Regions from separate parts of the Verrucosispora sp. TAA-831 genome, predicted to be linked through region 2. Evidence: riboswitches for the same ligand, from Rfam matches in the RefSeq annotation. Region 2 holds a riboswitch; the other holds the start of a gene.
What was found. Region 2 has a riboswitch for thiamine pyrophosphate ahead of thiE (thiamine phosphate synthase). Riboswitches for the same ligand answer to the same signal wherever they lie in the genome.
Positions count from the first base shown of each region.

Region 1: linked by a shared signal. The riboswitch ahead of ACQVFL_RS23670 (ECF transporter S component) and the one ahead of thiE (thiamine phosphate synthase) in region 2 are both predicted to bind thiamine pyrophosphate.

Region 1 is NZ_CP192240.1:5,343,200-5,352,446, reverse strand. Features, by position in the region: gene ACQVFL_RS23680 (energy-coupling factor transporter transmembrane component T family protein) at 1-709, opposite strand, end outside; gene ACQVFL_RS23675 (ABC transporter ATP-binding protein) at 706-2,169, opposite strand; gene ACQVFL_RS23670 (ECF transporter S component) at 2,241-2,831, opposite strand; TPP riboswitch at 2,901-3,005, opposite strand; gene ACQVFL_RS23665 (permease) at 3,205-4,275, shown strand; gene ACQVFL_RS23660 (TIGR03943 family putative permease subunit) at 4,272-5,051, shown strand; gene ACQVFL_RS23655 (alpha/beta fold hydrolase) at 5,062-5,892, shown strand; gene ACQVFL_RS23650 (sugar isomerase domain-containing protein) at 6,032-6,781, shown strand; gene ACQVFL_RS23645 (DUF6328 family protein) at 6,871-7,371, shown strand; gene ACQVFL_RS23640 (hypothetical protein) at 7,544-8,158, opposite strand; gene ACQVFL_RS23635 (Fur family transcriptional regulator) at 8,229-8,624, opposite strand; gene ACQVFL_RS23630 (ArsR/SmtB family transcription factor) at 8,754-9,053, opposite strand; gene ACQVFL_RS23625 (metal ABC transporter permease) at 9,091-9,247, opposite strand, start outside.
Region 2 is NZ_CP192240.1:5,927,227-5,936,473, forward strand. Features, by position in the region: gene ACQVFL_RS26310 (hypothetical protein) at 1-471, shown strand, start outside; gene thiC (phosphomethylpyrimidine synthase ThiC) at 496-2,088, opposite strand; gene thiD (bifunctional hydroxymethylpyrimidine kinase/phosphomethylpyrimidine kinase) at 2,104-2,895, opposite strand; gene ACQVFL_RS26325 (thiamine phosphate synthase) at 3,087-3,770, opposite strand; gene ACQVFL_RS26330 (thiazole synthase) at 3,851-4,669, opposite strand; gene thiS (sulfur carrier protein ThiS) at 4,675-4,875, opposite strand; gene thiO (glycine oxidase ThiO) at 4,890-6,113, opposite strand; gene thiE (thiamine phosphate synthase) at 6,107-6,733, opposite strand; TPP riboswitch at 6,728-6,836, opposite strand; gene ACQVFL_RS26350 (ThuA domain-containing protein) at 7,225-9,247, shown strand, end outside.

The sequences.
Region 1 (9,247 bases), 580 kb from region 2:
CGGCCGCACCGAAGTGCTGCCGGCGGGCGACGGTACGCGGCACCCCGGCGTCGAAGCCGCGCGCGTCCATCGCGACCGCCAGCCGGGTGCCTCGGCGGATCGCCCCGACCAGCAGCGTGAACGCGGTGGACACGAAGAGCCGTAGCTTCGCCACCGGGTTGCGGCCCGCCTCCACGCCACGTGCCCGGCGGGCCATCGCGATCATCTGCCACTCCTGCCCGAGCAGCGGCAGCAGCCGGAACGCCGCCAGCGCGCCGATCGCGAACCGGGCCGGTGCGCGGGCGTTCTGCACCAGGGCGTCGGCCAGGTCGGTCGGATCGGTGGTGGCGAAGACGATCACGCCGGGCAGGGCCACCGCGAACAGGCGCAGCACCAGGCCGAGCGCGGTGAGCAGCACCGTCGAGGTGACCACGACCGGTCCGGCGTCGAGCAGTACCCGGCCGGAGCGGTCCGCGGCGAAGAGCACCAGCGTGACCAGGACGCCCACGGCGGCGACCAGCAACGGCCACACCCGACGGAACAGCACCCGGTAGCGCACCCCGAACAGCGGTAGGACCGCCAGCTCGATCGCGATCGCGATCGCCGGTGCGACCGGGTCCAGCGTCGCCAGCAGCGGAAACGCGAACAGCAGCGCCGCCGCCAGCTTGGCCACCGGATTCCGCCGGGCCAGCGGCGCGTCCGGCCGGGCGACCGGTTCGAGGTCGATCATCGGTACCCCGCCGCAGAAGAGGTCGACGGCGGGGCACCGGGCGGCGTTGCGGGCGTCAGCGTCAGCGTCCGGTCGGCGAGCGCGGCGACGAACTCGGTGTCGTGGGTGACCGTGACCAGGGCGTGGCCGTCGTCGCGTTGCTCGGCGAACAGGTCGACCAGCTCCCGCCAGGTGCGCCGGTCCTGGCCGAAGGTGGGTTCGTCGCAGATCACCAGCCGGGGCGCGGTGGCCAGGGCGGTCGCCACGCTCAGCCGCCGCGCCTCGCCGCCGGAGAGGGTGTACGGGTTCGCGCCGGCCAGCCGGTCCAACCGCAGCCGGTGCAGCAGCTCGTCGACGCGTCGGCGCACCTCCGTCTCGGCGGCACCGGTACGCCGGGGGCCGAGCGCCAGCTCGTCGAAGACCGTACCGGTGACGAACTGGTGCTCCGGGTCCTGGAACACCGAGCCGATCCGGCGGGCCAGTGCGGGTGCCCGCCACCGGTGCGGTGGCGTACGGGCGTCGGCCCCGGCCAGCTCGACGCCGGCCATCAGGCGCCCGGTGCCCGGCTTGAGCAGCCCGCCGAGCAGCACCGCGAGGGTGGACTTGCCGGCACCGTTGGGGCCGAGCACGGCGAGGGCGGTACCGGCGCGTACCGCCAGGTCGGTGGGGGCCAGTCGGGGTGGACGGCCGAGCCGGTCGGCGGTGAGCAACACCTCGCCGGGTCCGGTGGTGGCCCGGCGGGGCGGGATCCGGTGGCCGGGTACCCAGACGCCGTCGGCGGCGAGGGCGTCGCCGTGGGCGGCGAAGACGGCCTCCGGTGGGCCGTCAACGCGGACGCCGCCACCGGGGTCGAGCACCACCACCCGGTCGACCAGCGGCAGGGCGTCGGCCACCCGGTGTTCGACCAGGATCAGAGTGGTGTCGCCGTCGAGCGCGCGGGAGACGGCGGTGCGGACCAGGTCGGCTCCGGCCGGGTCGAGGTTGGCGGTGGGCTCGTCGAGCAGCAGCAGGTCGGGGCGGAGCGCGAGCACTCCGGCCAGGGCGAGCCGCTGCTGTTCACCGCCGGAGAGCGCCGCGGTGGGACGGTCCCGGGGGTACGGGAAGCCGACCCGCCGCAGCGCCTCGTCCACCCGGGGCCAGATCTGCCCGGCGGGTACGCCCCGGTTCTCCAGCCCGAACGCGACGTCGTCGCCGCTGCGGGCCATGACGAGCTGGGACTGCGGATCCTGGAAGACGATGCCGACCCGTTCGCGGGTCTCGGCCGGTGCCCGACCGTCGATCTCGATGGTGCCCTCCCGCTCACCGGAGTCCTCCGGCAGCAGTCCGGCCAACGCGGCGAGCAGGGTGCTCTTGCCGGCGCCGGAGGGCCCGAGCAGCAGCACCCGCTCGCCGCGCCGTACCCGTAGGTCCACGTCGCGGATCGCCCAGGCGCGCCGCCCGGCGTGGCGCCAGCCGAAGCCGCGCAGCCGCACCTCACCCATCTGTCACCCCCGCTGTCCGATCCCGACCCTCGGCCCGGTGGAGCCGGTCGGACCGGCTCCACCGGGCGAGGTCAGACCAGGTTCCGTTCGCGTCCGGCGGGGAAGCGGTCCAGGACACCGGTGCCGGCGAGCGCCCTGGTCAGCGCGTAGCCACCGGCACCGGCGACCACGGTGGCACTGAGCACGGTGAGCAGCGCGTACGGGATGCGGTAGGTGCCCAGTTCGTAGGCGGCGTTCCAGGCGAAGAAGTCGAACAGGGCGGCACCGAGGCCGGTCAGCGCACCGGCGAGCAGTGCCGTCGGCAGCCGGAACGAGCGGTACCGGAAGGCGGCGAAGGCCAGTTCCGCGCCGAGTCCCTGGAGCAGGCCCTGGACGATGGTGATGCCGCCCCACTCGGCACCCAGCAGCGCGGAGACGGTGGCGGCGACCGCCTCGCAGAACAGTGCGGCACCCGGCTTGCGGATCACCAGTCCGCCGAGCACCGCCGGGACCAACCAGACGCCGTACATGACGGCCTGGCTGGCCGGGAAGAAGGCGAAGGCCGGGTCGACCGCCCGCCAGAGCAGGCCCCAGGCCCAGAAGATGACACCGAAGCCGACGGCGATCACCGCGGCCACGACGATGTCCACGGTGCGCCATCGAGTGGTGGTCGGTTGGCTCATGAGTGCTCCCAGTCCAGTGTCGAACCAGGCAAGACGCACGCCGCGTCCGGCGTGGCCGGGCGTGGCGGGCCGGAGGTGGACCGAACTCCCTGCGCTGGCATTACCCAGATCAGGTACGGAGGGTCTGCGGGCGGACCCGCACTCTCAGCGCTGTGCGCTCCCCTGTCGGAGGTGGTGTTGTCCCGCCGACGCTAACACCTTCGAAGATCGACGGACAATGTGATCTACGCAGGTCATGCCGGGTACCGACGACGGGCGTTCCGGCGGTGGTCGGCGCGCGCGGGAACCCGCCCGGTTTCGTGACATCCATCGACGTCATCGGCTCCGGACGGTAATCTCAGGCCGCCGATCCACTTGGCCGAGAGGCGACAGGGTGAGCACAGACACGGACCATGCCGCGCCGGCCGGTGATCCGGAGGGCCGTCCGACGGGCGTGGCCACCGAGGAGCGTCCGGCCCGACCGGGCGGTGGCGAGCCGCCCCGGCGCTGGCTCGGTGACCGGATCGGCTCGGTGGAGATCCTCGCGGGCCTGCTGGTCCTGCTGATCATCTTCCGTGATCCGTTGGCCGGGGCGTTGGACGATCCCCGGATCCAGACGTGGACCACCGTGTTCGTCTCGATCATGGTGCAGGCGGTGCCGTTCCTGGTCTTCGGCATCCTGCTCTCCGCCGTGATCGCGGTCTTCGTACCCCGGTCGTTCTGGGCCAAGGCGCTGCCCCGGCACCCGGCGCTGGCGGTGCCGGCGGCCAGCGCGGCCGGCGTGGTGCTGCCGGGCTGCGAGTGCGGATCGGTGCCGATCGCGGGCTCGCTGATCCGTCGGGGCGTCACCCCGGCGGCGGCGCTGGCGTTCCTGCTGGCCGCGCCGGCGGTCAACCCGATCGTGCTGGTCGCCACCGCCGTAGCCTTCCCCGACAACCCCGAGATGGTCCTCGCCCGGGGGGTCGCCAGCCTGGTCGTGGCAATGATCATGGGTTGGCTCTGGCTGCGGCTCGGTCGGACCGAGTGGATCAGGATGCCGCGCCGCCCGGAGTTGGACGACCCCCGGCGGAGCCGGGCCTTCTGGGCCGCCGTCCGGCACGACGTCACCCACGCCGGTGGCTTCCTGGTGCTCGGCGCGATGGCCGCCGCCAGCATCAACGTGCTGGTGCCGGAGCGCTGGCTCCAGACCCTGGCGGACAACGCCTGGCTGTCGATCCTGGCGCTGGCGCTGCTCGCCGTCCTGCTCTCGCTCTGCTCCGAGGCGGACGCCTTCGTCGCGGCCTCGCTGTCGCAGTTCTCCCTCACGTCCCGACTGGTCTTCCTGGTGGTGGGGCCGATGGTCGACCTCAAGCTGATCTCGATGCAGGCCGGTGTCTTCGGCCGGCGGTTCGCCTTCCGGTTCGCCCCGGCCACGTTCGCGGTCGCCCTGCTGGTGGCCACCGGAGTCGGGATGGTGCTGCTGTGAACCGACAGGCACAGGCGGTGATCCTGCTGCTGCTGGGTGGGGCGGTGATCCGGGCCAGCGTCACCGACCTCTACCTGCGCTACGTCAAGGAGGGCCTGCGCCCGTTCCTGATCGCCGCCGGTCTGCTGCTGGTGGTCGCCGCGGTGATGACGCTCTGGTACGAACTGCGGCCCTCCGTGCCCCGGGCGATGGCCCCGACCGGCGGCGGGTCCACCGGTCCGGCAGGCGATGCCGCGCCGGAGCCGGCCGACCACGACGAGCACGACGGCCACGGCCACCACGAACCCCGGGTCGGCTGGCTGCTCATCCTGCCCGTGCTCGGGCTGCTGCTGGTGGCCCCACCGGCGCTGGGGTCGTACGCGGCGGGGCAGGCCGGCACCGCGCTGAACGCCCCCCGCGAGTCCGACTACCCGCCGCTGCCGGAGGGTGACCCGGTGCAGGTCAGCGTGCTCGACTACGCCTCCCGGGCGCTGTTCGACCGGGGCGCGTCGATCGGCGACCGGCGGGTGGTCCTCACCGGCTTCCTCGCCACCGGCGCCGGTGGCGAGCCGATCCTGGCCCGGATGGTGCTCTCCTGCTGCGCCGCCGACGGGCGGCCGATCAAACTCGGGCTCACCGGTGACGTGCCGATCGGGCTGCCCAACGACAGTTGGGTCGAGGTGGTCGGCCGCTACAGCGACCGGATCGGCCGGGACCCGGTCAACGACGCCGAGATCCCGTACCTGGAGATCGAGTCGTGGCGGCAGGTGCCGGTGCCCAAGCGCCAGTACGAGTAGCGTTCCGGGCATGCACGTCGACGCCCGAGGACTGCGGTTCGAGATCCACCCCGGTGGCCCCGAGTCGGGCGAGCGGGTGCTGCTGCTGCACGGCTTCCCGCAGAACTCCGGCGAGTGGGACGCGGTGACGCCCGTCCTGCACGGCGCGGGCCTGCGCACGTACGCGCTGGACCAGCGGGGCTACTCGCCGCAGGCACGGCCGAGCGAGGTGACGGCGTACCGGCTGGGGGAGCTGGTCGCCGACGCGGTGGCGGTGCTCGACGCGCTCGGCGTGCGGCAGGCGCACGTGGTCGGCCACGACTGGGGCGCCATCGTCGCCTGGGCGCTCGCCGCCGGCCACCCCGACCGGGTGCGTACGCTGACCGCGGTCTCCGTGCCGCACCCGGCCGCCATGGCGCACGCGCTGGCCAACGACCCGCAGCAGAAGGCGCGCTCGGCGTACATGCTGCTGTTCCGGCAGGCGGGCGTGGCCGAGAAGACGCTGCTCGCCCTCGACGCGCTCGGGTTGCGGCGACTGTTGCGCGACGTCGGCGACGACGCCCGGGTGGCCGCGTACGCCGATCCGCTGCGCGAGCCGGGCGCGCTCACCGCGGCGCTGAACTGGTATCGCGCGATGTCCCGCGCCGAGCTGGCGGCGGTCGGCCCGGTGTCGGTGCCGACCACCTTCGTCTGGAGCGACCGCGATGCCGCCATCGGACGGACCGCCGCGCAGGCCTGCGCCGCACACGTGAGCGGCGACTACCGCCTCGTCGAGCTGTCCGGCGTCAGCCACTGGATCCCGGACGAGGCACCGACGCCGCTGGCCGAGGCGATCCGGTCCCGCGCCCGCCCGACCGCCTGACTTCTGCCGGTGTCGTAGCGGGAACGCCGCGTCGACCTGGGGCGGCCGTGCCGCCGTCCGGCCGTCCGGCGGCACGGGCCGTGCGGGAAGCTGGGTGGGGTCGTCGGGCGGCGGCGATCCGAGGGAGGCGGGAGAGAGCATGACGCTGAGTGCCGAGGGCTACCTGGCCGAGGTGACCGCGACGATGACCCGGGTGGCGGGCAGCCAGCGGGAGCAGGTGGCCCGGGCGGCCGACCTGATCGCCGAGGCGGTCCGCGCCGACGGGGTGGTGCACGCCTTCGGCACCGGTCACTCGGAGGCCCTGGCGATGGAGATCGCCGGCCGGGCCGGCGGGCTGGTGCCGACCAACCGGATCGCCCTGCGGGACCTGGTGCTGCACGGTGGAGAGCCGGCCGACGTGCTGGGCCCGAAACTGGAACGGGACCCGTCGGTCGCGCACCGGCTCTACGACCTCGCCCCGATCGGCCCGCGTGACGTCTTCGTGCTCGCCTCGAACTCGGGCGTGAACGGGGCGATGGTGGAGTTCGCCTCGCTGGTCGTGGCGCGGGGCCACCCGCTGGTGGCGATCACCTCGGCGCAGCACTCGGCCCGGATGGAGTCCCGGCACCCGTCCGGACGCAAGCTCGCCGACTTCGCCGACGTGGTGCTGGACAACGGTGCCCCGTACGGCGACGCGACCCTGCCGCTGCCGTCCGGCGGCGCGGTGGGGGCGGTCTCCTCGATCACGGCGGCGTTGCTGGCGCAGCAGATCGTGGTCGAGGTGGTGGCCCGGCTGGTGGCCGCCGACGAGCAGCCGCCGGTCTACCTGTCGGCCAACATCGCCGGGGGCGACGCGCACAACGATGCCCTGGAGGCCCGTTACGCAGGGCGGATCCGGCGCGGTTCCTGAGTCGGTTTCGGGTGGTGCACGGCGGGGCATCTGCGTTCCGCCGGTCGGGGGTGCCGACCGGGTGGAGCGTGTTCCCTCGGAGGTTCGCGGTGTCGAAGGAGACCGAGAAGCAGCGGTGGCAGCGGAACTTCGCTGACCTGCTTCAGGAGTTGCGGGTCGCGCAGACCGGCGTACAGATCCTCTTCGCCTTCCTGCTCACCCTGCCGTTCAGCAACGGCTTCACGCGTACCACGGAATTCCAGCGGGACGTCTACGTGGTCGCGCTGATCGCGGCGGCCGGTGCCACCGCGATGATCATCTCGCCGGTCGCGTTCCACCGGGCTCTGTTCCGGCAGGGCCGCAAGCCGGAGCTGGTGCAGTTCGCCCACAAGATGGCCAGCGCCGGTCTCGCCTTCATGCTGGTCGCGATGGTCAGCTCGGTGCTGCTGATCACCGACTTCGTGCTCCCCCGGCCGATCGCCTTCCTGCTCAGTGCGGTCACCGGCCTGTGGTTCCTCACGTTCTGGGTGATCCTGCCGTTCAGCCGCCGCAACTGGGGCGACGACGACATCGACGACGAGGAGGACCCGAGCGGTCTCTCCCCGGGCTGACCTTGCGGGTCTGGACCGACCATCCCTGGGCGGCCCCCTGACCCCCCGCCCCCCCGCCCCCCCCACCGCCCCCACCTTCGCCGCGTTGATCAAGAGGTTTTGGTCATGACTCGTCGGCGCGGACGGCGCAAACCTCTTGATCAACCCGGCGTGGGGTGGGGGTGGGGTGGGGTTAGGGGTGGGGGTGGGGGTCGTGTAGGCCGAGGCGGCGGAGTTCGAGGGCGGCCAGAGCGTTGACGGTGGTGTCGTCGCCGCGCCGCCACGCCTCGGCGACGTCGGGGGAGATCCGGGTGAGCTTGCGTAGCGGCTGACCGGCCAGGGCACGCAGGGCCAGCAGGTCCCGACCGGCGGGCGCGGCGGCCAGCGCCGCCGCCGAACCGGCTCGCCGCATCCAGCGCACCCGCAGCGGCAGCCAGCCGAACAGCACCAGACCCAGCGGCACGATGAGCAGCCCGACGGCCAACGCCAACGCCAACTGGTCGACCAACTCCTGCTGGTCCCGCCCGGCCTCGGCGAGCGAACGGGCCGCACCGGCCGCCCGCTCGAACGGGCCGGTCAGTTCGTCGCCCACCAACGGCACCCGGCCGACCTTGCCGCCCGCGTCGGCCAGGTTGTCGGCCAGTCCGCCGCCGGCCCCCTCCAGCTTCTGCCCGGGTACGGCCAGCTTCTGCACCAGATCGTGCAGCCAGAGCGCACCCCGGATCGCCGCGTACACCCAGGCGACGACGAGTAGATCGGTGAGGAACTGGCGCAGCGCGGTCGGGAAACGATCAGCGTAGATCTTCACGCCGGACAGCGTGCCACGCTCGGACGTGTCGGGCACTCCCACGGACGCCCGATCCTGGGCGCAGGCGGGATCAGCGGGCGCAGTCCGGGCAGGTACCGAAGATCTCCAGGGTGTGGCTGACGTCGGTGAAGCCGTGCTGGGCGGCCACCCGGTCGGCCCAGTTCTCCACCGTCGGCCCGGCCACCTCGACCGTCCGCCCGCAGGCCCGGCAGACCAGATGGTGGTGATGACCCTCGCTGCACCTGCGATAGAGGTGCTCGCCACCGGGCGGGCGCATCACGTCGATCTCGCCCGCGTCGGCCAGACCCTGCAACGTCCGGTAGACCGTGGTCAACCCGACCCGCTCGCCGCGGTCACGCAGCATCGCGTGCAGGTCCTGGGCGCTGTGGAAGCCCTCCAACTCGGCCAGCAACGCGCTCACCGCCGACCGCTGGCGGGTGTTGCGGACCACCGCACTCTCGCTCATGCCGACCCTCCGCTCCGCTGCGTGCCGGCATTTGTGCTGGGTCTGATGATTCGCTCGCATGGCTCGCTCATGCCGACCCTCCGCTCCGCCGCGTGCCGGTGTTTGTGCTGAACCTGATGGAGCACTCGCTCATGATTCCTCCCCGGCATGGCTGACCGCGTCGGCGACGATGTGCGCGACATGCTCGTCGACCAGGGCGTACGCGATCTCCCGGCCACGTCGGGAACCGCGTACGACGCCGGCCCCGCGCAGCACCCGCAGGTGCTGGGAGACCAACGGTTGCGCGACGCCGAGTTTATCCACCAGCTCGTGCACGCAGCGCTCGCCGTCGGCCAGCTCGCTGACGATGGCGAGCCGGATCGGCGCCGAGAGGGCGCGCAGGAGCTCGCTGGCACCCTCGAAGGCGTCATAGCCGGATCCGCTGGTCACCCTGCAACGGTAACCAATACCGAAGCCGAACCCGTGATCAGGACCGGCTGAGCACCACCTCGTGTGGTTCCGGATCGGGCGTGGGCTGCGGTCGGGAGCGGCGGAGTCGACGCCAGGCGGCGGCCAGCAGGGTGACCACCACGAACGAGGCGATCGCGAGGACCACCACCGAGGCGCCCGGCGCGGTGTCGGCG
Region 2 (9,247 bases):
TTGGACGGCGGCACCGAACCGGGCCACGCCCACGCCGGTGCCGACCCGAACCACGCCACCGCCGGTGTCGATTCCGACCCGGGCCACACCGAGGCCGGTGCCGGTACCGACCCGGCGACCGCCGCGCGGGACGTCTCGGCGGCCTTCGCCAGCGCGGCACCGGCCGTCTCCACCGACCCGGCGGCGGCCGCCCGCGACGTGACGGCTGCGTTCAGCAAACCGCCCGCCCCGCGCGCCGAACCAGCCCCGCCCAAGCACGAACGCGAGAGGGGCCGGCGGGGCCTGTTCCGGCGCAACCGGCCCCGCCCCGTGGAGACCGACCCCGCGGAGCAGGAGGAACCGCTCGCCGCGCAGGACGAGGAGTACGTGGACTGGGTGGCCGGACTCGGCCGCCCGTCGATCGAGGACGAGCCGCTGCCGAAGGAGGCGCGCCGCCGACTGCGGCCGACCGGCCGGCACCACCGCGAGTAGCAGCAGCCCGGCCGGCCGGACCCGTCAGGCCAGCGGCAGGTAGACCCGTCCGCCGGAGGCGACGAACTCCTCGGACTTGTCCTGCATGCCCCGGGCGGCGTACTCCTTGAGGTCCTGACTGATCTTCATCGAGCAGAACTTCGGCCCGCACATCGAGCAGAAGTGCGCGGTCTTCGCCGGCTCGGCGGGCAGCGTGGCGTCGTGGTAGGACCGCGCCGTCTCCGGGTCGAGCGAGAGGTTGAACTGGTCCTCCCACCGGAACTCGAAGCGTGCCTTGGAGAGCGCGTCGTCCCAGGCCTGCGCGCCGGGGTGCCCCTTGGCCAGGTCCGCCGCGTGCGCCGCGATCTTGTACGCGATGACCCCCGCCTTGACGTCGTCACGGTCCGGTAGCCCGAGGTGCTCCTTGGGCGTGACGTAACAGAGCATCGCGGTGCCGAACATGCCGATCATCGCCGCGCCGATGGCCGAGGTGATGTGGTCGTACGCGGGCGCGATGTCGGTGGTCAGCGGGCCGAGCGTGTAGAAGGGTGCCTCGTGGCACCACTCCTGTTGCAGGTCCACGTTCTCCTTGATCTTGTGCATCGGCACGTGGCCCGGACCCTCGATCATCACCTGCACGTCGTACTCCCAGGCGATCCGGGTCAGCTCACCGAGCGTGCGCAGCTCGGCGAACTGCGCCTCGTCGTTGGCGTCCGCGATCGAGCCAGGGCGCAGCCCGTCACCGAGCGAGAACGTCACGTCGTAGCGGGCCAGGATCTCGCACAGCTCCCGGAAGTTCGTGTAGAGGAAGTTCTCCTCGTGGTGCGCCAGGCACCAGGCCGCCATGATCGAGCCGCCCCGCGACACGATGCCGGTCACCCGGTCGACCGCCAGCGGCACGTACGGCAGCAGCACCCCGGCGTGCACCGTCATGTAGTCCACGCCCTGCTCGGCCTGCTCGACCACGGTGTCCCGGAACACCTCCCAGGTCAGCTTCACCGGGTCACCGCCGACCTTCTCCAACGCCTGGTAGATCGGCACCGTGCCGATCGGCACCGGCGAGTTGCGCACGATCGACTCGCGGGTCTCGTGGATCCGCTTGCCGGTGGACAGGTCCATCACGGTGTCCGCGCCCCACCGGGTGGCCCAGGTCAGCTTCTCCACCTCCTCGGCCACCGAGGAGGTCACCGCCGAGGTGCCGATGTTGGCGTTGACCTTGACCAGGAACGCCTTGCCGATGATCGCCGGCTCGCACTCCGGGTGGTTGATGTTCAGCGGCAGCACCGCCCGACCCGCCGCGATCTCGTCCCGGACGAACTCGGGCGCCATCCCCTCCCGGATCGCCACGAACTCCATCTCGGGGGTGACGATTCCGGCCCGGGCGTACGCGAGCTGCGTCGGCCGTCTGCCGTCCGCCCCGCCCAGCGGCGTTCCGGCACCGCGTACCGGGGCCACGTCGCCCCGCTCGGCGATCCACGGTCCCCGCAGCGGCGGCAGACCGATTTCCGGGTCCGAACCCGGCCCGGCGGTGTCGTACAACCGGACCGGCGGGTTGTCCCCGGTCAGCTCGACCTCCGCGAACGGCACCCGGACGTCCGGTCGCGAACCCTCGACGTAGACCTTGCGACGTGCCTGCATGACAGCCTCCCTCGCCTAAGCGGACCAGCCGAAGTGGTCCATCGGGCCGCGTCCCGCGCCCAACTCCCAGTCCCGCGCACCGGCCAGCGCGCGGGTCACGTACTCCTTGGCGGCGGCGACCGCCACCGGCACCGGATCGCCCAGCGCCAGCCGTACGGCGGTCGCCGCCGAGAACGAACACCCGGTGCCGTGCGTGTGCCGGGTCGGCACCCGGGGAGCCCGCAGCACCGTCGTGCCGTCCGGGCCGTGCAGCACGTCCACCGCCTCGTCGCCGGTGTCCACGTCACCGCCGGTCACGATCACCCACTCGGCACCGCCCGCCGCCAACGCCCGCGCCGCCGCCGTCATCTCCGCCACGCCGGTCACCGGCGCCCCGGTGAGGGCGGCGGCCTCCGCGCTGTTCGGCGTCGCCACCCGGGCGTACGGCAGCAGCCGCTCCACCGCCTCCACCACGCCGAGCCGGTGTCCACTGGTCGCCACGAGCACCGGATCGACGACGAGTTGCGGCAGGCGACCCGCTGCCGCCGCCTCGGCGATCGCACCCGCCACGGCCGGCGTACCGAGCATCCCGGTCTTGACCGCGCGGACCGTGAAATCGGAGAGCACACTGTCCAACTGGTCGCTGACCGTCTGCGGCGGCAACGGCAGCACCGCGTCCACGCCCCGGGTGTTCTGCGCGGTCACGGCGGTGAGCACACTCGTGCCGTACGCACCGAGGGCGGCGAAGACCTTGAGGTCGGCCTGGATACCGGCACCGGCACCGGAGTCCGAACCGGCGACGGTGAGCACGGTCGTTGGGGTTCTCACGTGTCTCCTCTTGGCTTGTTCTTGCTCGGGTTGCGGTTGGGGGCTGCGGCCGACCGTGCCCACTCCGGGCGGTCAGGCTTGATTCCTGCGTGGGCACGGTCGGCCGCAGCCCCGTCGTGGGCGTCGCCCATCGAGACGGATTGGTGGCGGCTTCGGGTGTCCTGCCTTGGGAGAGGCTGGCGGGGTGGGGGTCATCGCTGGGCCGGGGTGGTGGGGGCGGGGTCGCTGCGGTGGGGGGTCTGGGGCGTACTCGTCTGGTGAAGCTCGTGGTGGGCGGTGGTGAGGGTGGTGGCGACCCGGTGTGGGTTTCGGGCGCGCATGATGGCGCCCTGGACGGCCACGCCGGTGGCGCCGGCCTCCACGCAGGCCCGGACCTGGGCGGGTGTCTCGATGCCGCCGAGGGCGAGGACGGGCACGGGACTGCGACCCACCAGGGCGGCCAGACCGTCGGGGCCCAGCGGTGGGCCGTAACCGGGTTTGCTGCGGGTGGGGAAGACCGGTGACAGGGTCACGTAGTCCTCGGTGGTGAGTCGGTCCAGCTCCGCCTCGTCGTGGCAGGAGCGACCGACCAGGTCGGCGACGGGTGGCGGGTACGGGCCGGCGGCCGGAAGGTGGAGCGCGACGAATGCCCCGCCGAAGGTGCTGGGGATCCGTGGGGCGGGCTGGGTGTCGGGCAGGAGCGGGTCGGGGCCGGCGACGATCAGCGTGCCGCCCGCCTCGGCCAGGATCGGTCGCAGCTCGGCGGCGAGCACCAGGCGCTCGGCACGCGGCAGGTCCTTCTCGCGCAGCACCACGCACCGCACTCCCCCGGAGACCGCCTGCGCCACCACATCGCGCAGGTCCCCCCGGGCCGCCCGGCGATCCGTCAGCAGCACCACACCCGAGACCGGCTGGACCTTGGTGCGAGGAGTCCCCTGGAGGGGCGGTTTCGCACCAGGATCGGCGACGTGACGGGTCACAGGTCGGGTCGACCGTCGTCGGGAGTGGAGGCCAGGGCGTGGAACCGGCGGGGAATCCGGCCCGCGCCGTACGCGAGGCGGCCCGCCTCGATGGCGTACCGCATCGCGGTGGCCATGGCGACCGGATCCGCAGCCCGGGTGACGGCGCTGGCCAGCAGCACGGCGTCGCAGCCCAGCTCCATGGCCAGGGCCGCGTCCGAGGCGGTGCCGATGCCCGCGTCCAGGATCACCGGCACCGTCACGTCCTGCCGGATCAACCGGATGTGGTGCGGATTGTTGACGCCCAGCCCGGAGCCGATCGGCGCGCCGGCCGGCATCACCGCCGCGCAGCCCACGTCGGCCAGCCGCCGGGCCAGCACCGGATCGTCCGACGTGTACGGCAGCACGGTGAACCCGTCGTCGACCAGTTCCTCGGCGGCACGCAGCAGTTCCACCCCGTCGGGCAGCAGCGTGCGCTCGTCGCCGATCACCTCCAGTTTGACCCAGTCGGTGGCGAAGGCGTCCCGGGCCAGCCGCGCCACCTTCACCGCCTCACCTGCGGTGTAGCAGCCGGCCGTGTTCGGCAGCAGGCGTACGCCACAGCGGTCCAGCAGATCGAGCAGGCCACCCGAGCCGACCGCGACGGTGTCCACCCGGCGCAGCGCCAGCGTGACCAGCTCCGTGCCGGAAGCGCGGATCGCCTGTTCCAACACGTGCAGGTTGGCGGCCCCGCCGGTGCCGAGGACCAGCCGGGAGCCGAACCGGACCCCGCCCAGCTCGAAACCCTTCGTCTCGGCGTCCGTCTCGGGCCCGCCGGTCGACGGTGTGCGCTCCATGCCGCTCACCCGCCCTGGGCGGCGCTGAGCACCTCGACCCGGTCGCCGCCCCGCAGCACCGTGGCCGGCCAGTCGGTACGCGGCACCACCTCGCCGTTGACCGCCACCGCCACGCCGCGCTGCTGCGGGGTCACGTCCCGGACCAGCTCGGCGACCGTCACCTCGTCCGGCACGCTGCGCCCGACACCGTTCACCGTCAACTCCATCAGGACTCCTCCGTTCACTGCGCGGATCGGGTGGCGTCGCCGGAAGCGCCGAAGCCCTCGCCCGGTCCGGCGGCGACGTGGCGCTCGGGCCGGAACGGGCTGGCGGTCGCGTCGGCAGCGGCGACGACGAAGCGTTCGGGGCGGAACGGACCGCCGATCGCGTCGGGGTCCGCCCCGGTCACCAGGTCGGCGATCAGGTCGGCGGTCACCGGGGTGAGCACGATCCCGTGCCGGTGGTGCCCGGTGGCGACCAGCACGTCCGGCCGACCCGGCAACGGACCCAGGATCGGGGCGTTGTCCGGGGTGCCGGGGCGCAACCCGGCGATCGCCTCCACCAGGTCGTACTCGGCCAGCTCCGGCAGCAGGTCGATCGCGGCCCGCAGCAGCCGCAGCACCGCCCCGGCACCGACCGCCAGGTCGGAGCGCTCCTCGACGGTCGCCCCGACCACCACCTCGCCGTCGTCGCGGGGCACCAGATAGACGTGCTCGCCGTCGGCGTACCCCCGGATCACGTGCCGGAAGCCCGGCGGACCGCCGTCGGGGGCGCGCAGCCGCAACACCTGGCCCTTCACCGGGCGGACCGGTAGCCCGGTGAGCGCGGCCGAGCCGCAGCCGGCGGCGACCACGGTCACCCGAGCACGGACGTCGGCCGGCCTCCGCACCGGCTCCCGGACCACCGTCGCACCGGCCCGCTCGGCGGCGAGCCGCAGCGCCGGCACCAGCCGACGCGGATCGACCTGGTGATCGGTGGCGGCGAGCGCGCCGCCCCGGACCCGGGGCGCGAGCGCCGGCTCCCGGTCGCGAAGCTGCGAGGGACGCAGCGGCGTCACCGGCAACCCCAGGCCCAGTTGGTACGCCCAGAGTCGACGCGCCTCGGCGAGGTCGTCGGCGGTCAGCCCGACCATCAGCGTGCCCTCGGTGCGGTAGCCGATGTCGGCGCCGCTCGCCTCGGTCAGCTCGGCGGCGAACGCCGGCCAGCGGGCAGCCGACTCGGTGAGCAGGGCGGTCAGCTCGTGCTCGCCGAAGTACGCCTCGGCCACCGGCGCGAGCATCCCGGCGGCGACGTGCGAGGCACCCGAGCCCGGCGCGGGATCGTGCACGACCACCCGCAACCCGCGCGCCGCGCAGCGCCAGGCGATCGCGAGCCCGATCGGGCCCCCACCGACGACAGCGACATCGGATGAAAGGAAGGGCCCCCTGCTAACGCCTGCGGTATAGGAAGGGTCCCCTGCTAACACGACAACGCCCCGATCAGCTCTGCCGCGACGCGCGCGGGATCGGCGGCGCCGGAGAGCGCACCGACCACCGCCACCCCGTACGCCCCGGCGGCCCGCAACGCGGGCACGTCCGCCGCCGTCACCCCGCCGATGGCGATCACCGGCACGGTGACCGCCTCGGCCACCGCCCGTACCCCGGAGACGCCGATCGCCGGCGGCAGCCCGTCCTTGGTGGTGGTGGCGTGGCACGGACCGACGCCCAGGTAGCTCGCGCCGGCACCGACCGCCTCGCGGGCCGAGCCCGGTTCGCGGGCGGTGGCGCCCAGCACGGCGGCCGGGCCGAGCACCCGCCGCGCCGCCGTGACCGGCAGGTCGTCCGCGCCGACGTGGCCGCCGCCCGCGCCGGCCGCCAACGCCACGTGCAGCCGGTCGTTGACCAGGCAGTCCACCGCGTACGGCGCGCAGAGGGCGAGCACCCGTCGGGTCAGGTCGTACGCCTCGCGGTCGGTGGCGGAGTCCTCCACCCGGACCTGCACCAGCAGTTCGGTACGGGCCACCGGGAGCACGGCCCGGAGCACGGCGAGCGGATCCCGCCCGGGCCGGGTGTCGGTGATCAGATGCAGTCGTCCCAGGGACGGCACGGCAACACTCCTCCCTGCGCCGGCATTACCCGGATCAGGTTCGACGGTCGGGGGCTCACAGCCCCCCTCTCAGCCCGGTCGACCGGGCTCCCGTGGGTCACTTGCGTGGCCACCGTACGACAGATCCGCTGACCTGCCAAGGTGCGTCCCGCCACGACGCCGGCTCCGCCGCTGGCGTGAGGAGGGGGCCCTTCCTATACCGCAGGCGTTAGCAGGGGACCCCTCCTTACTTCCAGCGGAATGCGCGCTTCGTACACATAGACGGTAATTACAGCCCACCGATGCCGAAACGTTATCCATCGAGACCTTGCCATGAACCGATTCACCGGAATTAATTTGTTCAGCGATTCGACATAATGCCGCAACGGAAAGCCCTGGCACGGCCCCCCGGCTGCGGCTCCATCAGGGACGGTCTTCGGCGAGCCGGCCCCCGCGACCCCTGTCCGGCAAGGACAAAGGAGACCGGAGTGTTCCGAACACGCCGTAAGCGCGTGCCCTTGACCGCCACCCTTCTCACCCTCGGCCTGGCCGCGACCACGCTCGCCGGCGCACCCGCCGCCCAGGCCGCCCCGTCCCGGACCGTCCCCGTCGCCCAGGCGCCGGCCCCGCAGGCCGAGGCCGACCCGTTCTCGGTGCTGGTCTTCTCCAAGACCGCCGGCTTCCGGCACGGCTCGATCCCGGCCGGTATCGCCGCCATCCAGCAGCTCGGCGCGGAACACGGGTTCACCGTCGACGCCACCGAGGACAGCACCGCCTTCACCGACCAGAACCTCGCCGAATACCAGGCGGTGATCTGGCTCTCCACCACCGGTGACGTGCTCAACGCCGACCAGCAGGCGGCGTTCGAGCGCTACATCCGGGCCGGTGGCGGGTACGCGGGCGTCCACGCCGCCTCCGACACCGAGTACGACTGGGAGTGGTACGGCGGCCTGGTCGGCGCGTACTTCAACAGCCACCCGGCCAACCAGCAGGCCACGATCAAGGTGGAGGATCCGGCGCACCCGTCCACGGCGGACCTGCCGGACCGCTGGTCCCGGTTCGACGAGTGGTACAACTACCGGACAAACCCGCGCGGCAAGGTGCACGTGCTGGCCACGCTGGACGAGACCAGCTACTCCCCCGGTGCCGGTGCGATGGGCCACGACCACCCGATCGTCTGGTGCCAGGACTACGACGGCGGCCGGTCCTGGTACACCGGCGGCGGCCACACCAACGAGTCGTACGCGGAGCCGCAGTTCCTCACCCACCTGCTCGGTGGCATCCGGACCGCGGCCGGGGTGCAGGACGCCGACTGCGGCGCCTCGCTGACCGCCAGCTTCGAGAAGGTGACGCTGGACAGCAACACCAGCAACCCGATGGAACTGGACATAGCCCCGGACGGCCGGGTCTTCTACATCGAGCGCGACGGCCGGGTGCAGATCGTCAAGCCGGACACCGGCAACACGGTCACCGCCATCGACCTCGACGTCTTCACCGGCAACGAGGACGGGTTGATCGGCATCCGCCTCGACCCGGACTTCGCCACCAACAACTGGGTGTACCTCTACTACGCCCCGAACGACGGGGTGGCACGTAACGTGCTGTCCCGGTTCACGGTGAGCGGTGACGCGATCGACGCGGCCACCGAGAAGGTCGTCCTCCAGGTCGACACCCAGCGCAACACCTGCTGCCACGCGGGCGGCACCATGACGTTCGACTCGGCCGGCAACCTCTACCTGGCCACCGGCGACAACACCAACCCGTTCCAGTCGGACGCGTACACCCCGATCGACGAGCGTCCGGGCCGTGCCGACTACGACGCGCAGCGCACCTCCGGCAACACCAACGACCTGCGCGGCAAGGTCCTGCGGATCCACCCGGAGGACGACGGGACGTACACCATCCCGGAGGGCAACCTGTTCCCGCCGGGCACCGAGAAGACCCGCCCGGAAATCTACGGCATGGGCTTCCGGAACCCGTTCCGGATCGGCATCGACCCGGCCACCGACACGCTCTACGTCGCCGACTACGGTCCGGACGCCGCCTCGGCCAACCCGAACCGTGGCCCGGCCGGCCTGGTCGAGTGGAACATCGTGGCCGAGGCCGGCAACTACGGCTGGCCGTACTGCCACGGCGGGAACCAGGCGTACAACGACTACCAGTTCCCGTCCGGCCCGAGCGGGCCGAAGTTCGACTGCGCCGCCGTGGTGAACAACTCGCCCAACAACACCGGTCTGACCAACCTGCCGCCGGCCATCCCGGCCACCGTCGACTACGGCTACAGCGGTGACCCCCGGTTCCCGGAGATCGGTGGCGGCGGTGCTCCGATGGGCGGCCCGGTCTACCGGTACGACGCCGACCTCGACTCGGACCGCAAGTGGCCGGCGTACTACGACGGCAAGGCACTGCTCGGCGAGTGGAACCAGTCCAAGATGTACACGATGCAGGTCAGCGCGGACGGGCGGGAACTGGTCGACATCAACCAGTTGCTCACCGGGATGACCTTCATCCGTCCGATGGACTTCGAGTTCGGCC